Regions from separate parts of the Psychrobacillus sp. FSL K6-1464 genome, predicted to be linked through region 2. Evidence: a T-box and tRNA genes for the amino acid it is inferred to sense, from the RefSeq annotation. Region 2 holds a T-box; the other holds one or more tRNA genes.
What was found. A T-box is a leader RNA that pairs with one kind of tRNA and senses whether it is charged. The one in region 2 lies ahead of pheS (phenylalanine--tRNA ligase subunit alpha), so its partner is inferred to be a tRNA-Phe.
Positions count from the first base shown of each region.

Region 1: it has a tRNA-Phe gene. The T-box ahead of pheS (phenylalanine--tRNA ligase subunit alpha) is inferred to sense a tRNA for this amino acid. The anticodon was not compared.

Region 1 is NZ_JBBOOP010000002.1:89,512-91,974, reverse strand. It holds gene MKX39_RS20285 (ATP-grasp domain-containing protein) at 1-331, shown strand, start outside; gene MKX39_RS20280 (GatB/YqeY domain-containing protein) at 368-799, shown strand; tRNA gene MKX39_RS20275 (tRNA-Asn) at 830-905, shown strand; tRNA gene MKX39_RS20270 (tRNA-Asn) at 911-986, shown strand; tRNA gene MKX39_RS20265 (tRNA-Gly) at 1,018-1,091, shown strand; tRNA gene MKX39_RS20260 (tRNA-Ile) at 1,095-1,169, shown strand; tRNA gene MKX39_RS20255 (tRNA-Phe) at 1,174-1,248, shown strand; tRNA gene MKX39_RS20250 (tRNA-Thr) at 1,254-1,330, shown strand; tRNA gene MKX39_RS20245 (tRNA-His) at 1,343-1,415, shown strand; gene MKX39_RS20240 (TerD family protein) at 1,770-2,369, shown strand; gene MKX39_RS20235 (TerD family protein) at 2,427-2,463, shown strand, end outside.
Region 2 is NZ_JBBOOP010000001.1:2,381,533-2,383,995, forward strand. It holds gene pheT (phenylalanine--tRNA ligase subunit beta) at 1-501, opposite strand, end outside; gene pheS (phenylalanine--tRNA ligase subunit alpha) at 515-1,552, opposite strand; T-box leader at 1,674-1,907, opposite strand; gene MKX39_RS12050 (TrmH family RNA methyltransferase) at 1,960-2,463, opposite strand, start outside.

The DNA of each region.
Region 1 (2,463 bases), on a different contig from region 2:
TAGTGCGTATGTGGGACAGACTTTAATGATCTCACCTGTCAAAGAGATAAAAGCCGAATATCGCTTTTTCGTTGTTGAGCAACAAATCGTGACAGCCTCAAGCTATGTAGTCGAGAAGTCTACAAATATTAATCACAAACCATCTGAAGAATTGATGGCTTATACCAAAGAAATGATTGATTTGTTTCCTCTCTCAAAGGCCTTTGTTATTGATGTTGCGGAAACAGATGATGGATTTAAAGTGATTGAATACAATAATATAAACTCTTCAGGACTGTACGGTTGCGATGAGTTAAATATTGTCCAAAAGATAAACGCAATGCAATTATAGATTAAGAAAAAAATACAGAAAGTCGGTGGAAGAACAATGAAAATGAAAGACTTAATCATGAAAGATCTAATCCAAGCAATGAAAGCGAAAGACGCACGGAAAAAAGGCGTGCTACAACTCGTGAAGGCAGGCTTGGAGAATGCTGAGAAAGTAAAACGTTCGCCTTTGGATGAAAAAGAAGAAATCCAGATCGTGCAACGCGAGATCAAGCAGACCAAAGACTATCTGGCAGAAGCCGAAAAGCTTGGTCGGACAGACAGCGTGGAGGATGCGAATGCAAAAATCGACATTTTATACGGTTACCTTCCGAACCAGATGTCAGAAGATGAAGTGCGAGCAGCTCTCATACAGAGTGGTGTCGTAGCTGGAATGAGTATGGGAGATGCAATGAAGATTGCCATGCCTGTACTATCTGGTAAAGCAGAAAACGCAACAATTTCGAAGATGGTGAAACATCTAATATCCTAAAATTCGGGCAGCAACGACTGCCTTTCTTATTCCGATATAACTCAGTTGGTAGAGTATCTGGCTGTTAACCAGGAAGTCACAGGTTCGAGCCCTGTTGTCGGAGCCAATTATTTACCCGTAGCTCAATCGGTAGAGCAACTCCCTGTTAAGGAGAAGGTTACAAGTTCAAGTCTTGTCGGGTAAGCCAACTATTGCAGAGCGATGTAGTTCTGTAACCAGTGGGAGTAGTTTAATGGTATAATGCCAGCTTGCCAAGCTGGAGGTGAGGGTTCGATTCCCTCCTCTCGCACCATATGGATCTTTAGTTCAGCGGTAGAGCGGTCCGCTCATAACGGACATGTCGCAGGTTCGAATCCTGCAAGATCCACCATAACGGATAAATAGCTGAGATGGATTAGCGATGGACTGAAAATCCATAGAGGGTGGATCGTTACCACTTTTGTCCACCATACATGCCGAAGTAGCACAATTGGCTAGTGCACCTGACTTGTAATCAGGGGGCTGCAGGTTCAAGTCCTGTCTTCGGCACCAAATAAAACTGTGGTGATGTTGGTGAAGCGGTTAACACGGGCCACTGTGAATGGTCTATTCGAGGGTTCGACCCCCTCACGTCACATACTAGAAAGAGTTAGAGATAAGCGTCGTCCATAATGGATGGCGTTTTTGTCTCGTTTAGAAGTAAACTAGATGCATTTTAGGTCGAATGGTTTTCAACAGAATCTACATCGAATTTAGATGACGTTACTATTGTGTACTATAGTAACAAATGTGTAATGATTGAAATGCAGTTATAAATGGTTTAATATGTCGATTCTAGTCGATTTTTTCTATGACTTCGATTCAATTAACCAATATTATTTATTGACATTGTTTACTACAGTGTATATAATAAATGGTAGAGATGAGATAACCTCTTATTCCTTCTGTAACCGATTCATCTAAAAAAAAATAAGGGGAGTGGGCTAAGAATATGACAGTGAGCTTACAAAAAGGTCAGCGTATTGACTTAACAAAAGGAAATGCACAACTCGATCGCATTCAAGTCGGTTTGGGATGGGATTCTGCTTCTGCTTCGTCAACAAAAAAGAAAGGTTTTTTAGCAGCTCTTACTCCACAGATTGACTGCGACGCATCTGTCATCATGCTTCAAGATGGAAAGTTCCAATCGAAGAAAGATTTGATTTATTTCATGAATAAAAAAAGTAATTGCAAGTCTGTTATACATTCTGGTGATAATTTAACAGGCAAAGGCAGCGGCGATGATGAAGTAATAACGGTTGATTTGAAGTCTGTTCCTGCTTCTTACGATAAAATCGTCTTCGTAGTAAATATTTACAGCTGCGTTTCTCGAAAACAAGACTTTGGCATGATTTCCAATGCATTCATTCGAATCGTTGATCCAACAACAGGTAACGAGTTGGTTAAATACAATCTCTCGGATGATTATCAAGGCCTTACTTCTCTTATTGTCGGCGAAATCTATCGTCATGGGCAAGAGTGGAAGTTTTCAGCAACTGGTGATGGAACAACAGACAAAACCGTCAACGAAATTTGCCAGAGATTCGCATAAATACACAATACTCGCAATAAAAACGTAAGAATAAACAAAAAAATGGAGGTTTTGTAAATGGGAGTTTCCTTAGCAAAAGGACAAAAGGTAGACT
Region 2 (2,463 bases):
CCCAAGTTCTAAAACTACATCATCTAAGCCTAGTAATGGGAGTACACTTTCCCCTGGAACTGCTGTTTCCGGAAGAACATAAATTCCATCCGCATACGCTTTAGAAACAAGGCGTCCTTCAATCCCTAATTCTTGAAGCGAACAAATCATACCGTTTGATTCTTCTCCGCGAAGCTTGGCTTTTTTAATCTTCATGCCGCCTGGAAGTACTGCTCCTGGACGAGCAACGATTACTTTTTGTCCTGCTTCTACATTAGGTGCTCCACAGATAATTTGAGTAGTCTCTTCGCCAACATCTACCTGACAAATATTCAGCTTATCCGCTTCCGGATGTTTCACTTTTTCTTTTACATACCCAACGACAACATTTGTCATTCCATGAGAACGATCAATCACAGCATCCACTTCAATACCTGCACGTGTGATTTTCTCTCCTAAATCTTTTGGATCTAACCCTTGTGTATTTACATATTCTGATAACCATTTCGTCGAAACTAACATGTCAAATTCCTCCTTACACTTCTGTTCGGTGGAATTGCGATAAGAAACGCACATCATTCGTATAGAAATGACGAATATCTTCCACTCCATATTTCAACATTGCAATACGTTCTGGACCCATACCAAATGCAAATCCAGAAAGTTTTTTAGAATCATATCCAGCCATCTCTAAGACGTTTGGATGAACCATACCTGCACCTAAAATTTCAATCCACCCTGTTTTCTTACAAACGTTACAACCATCGCCGCCACATTTAAAACAGGAAATATCCATTTCAACCGAAGGCTCTGTGAATGGGAAAAAGCTTGGGCGCAGACGAATTTCACGATCGTCCCCGAACATTTTCTTCGCAAATATAGAAAGAGTACCTTTCAGGTCGCTCATTCGAATATTTTCACCGATTACAAGCCCTTCAATTTGTGTGAATTGATGTGAGTGCGTTGCATCATCATTATCACGACGATACACTTTACCAGGGCATATAATTTTGATCGGTTGCCCTTCTTTTGCTTCCATCGTTCTTGCTTGAACTGGAGAAGTATGTGTACGTAAAAGAATATCCTCTGAAATATAGAAAGAATCCTGCATATCACGAGCTGGATGACCTTTTGGTAAGTTCAACGCTTCGAAATTATAATAGTCTTTCTCTACTTCTGGACCTTCCGCAATTTCATACCCCATGCTGATAAATAAATCTTCAATCTCTTCTACTACACGAGTAAGTGGATGATGATTTCCAGTCTTAATAGGGCGACCTGGTAATGTTACATCAATAGATTCTTTTTCTAGCTGTTCATTAATAGCTTGTTCTTGAAGTAAAGTCATACGAGCTTCTAATACAGTAGTTACTTCTTCACGTACTACATTTACTAGTGCCCCCATTTTTGGACGCTCTTCTGCTGGAAGTTTACCCATTCCTTTTAGAAGGTCCGTAATCGGTCCTTTTTTCCCTAAGTAGGCAACACGCACGTCATTTAGTTCTTTGACGCTTGCTGAAGCTTCAATTTTTTGTAGTACTTCTTCTTTTAACTGTTGAAGTTGTGCTTCCATGTTAATGATCTCTCCTTAATCAAATTCGCCTTGTCTGATTGGACAACAAATTTTGTACCTTATCTCGCTAAGAAGTATCCCTTCTCAAAATATGTACAAAATAAAAAATCCCCGCCCCTATAAAAGGGACGAGGACTAATTTCGCGGTACCACCCTGATTATTGCACAAAAACAGTGTGCAATCACTCAATTCGACTAACGGCTCTACACCGGCACACCTTTACAGCAATTGCTGGTCCCGGTGGCAGCTAACGGGGTGAACTTCTATATGCATTCTCTAGTTACACTTTCAGTCAAGGTGTAAAATCCCTTATGTCGAATTGGCATATATACTTTTCCCGATGACAGCTTTTATATATCATATTACATCTATTATACGGACTTTAGTATTTTTGTTCAAGTCTGATTTATTTTAAAGTAAGGCCATATAACAGAATACCAGTAGCTACTGCAACATTTAGTGATTCTGCTTGTCCCAATAGAGGAACGATAATATTTTGATCGGTTTGCTCGAGAAGCTCTTTGTTCATACCACTACCTTCATTTCCAACGATTAACGCAAACGCATCCACTTTTTTCACTTCATGAAAAGGAGTAGAATTTTCAAAAGCTGTGCCAAATACGGTTACTTTTCGTTCTTTCAACTTCTCAACCCAGTCAGGAAGATTTCCTTTAATAATTGGCAAATGAAAATGTGATCCTTGTGCTGACCGTAACGTTTTTGAATTGTAGGCATCTGCAGATCCTTTTCCAAGAATAACAGCATCAATCCCAGCAGCATCTGCAGTCCGAATCATTGTACCGATGTTCCCTGGATCCTGCACAGCATCTATTAACAATAGACGACTCCAGTTATCATGCTCTTCTTCCTTCACAGTTTGTTGCTTACAATGTGCAAATATACCTTGTGT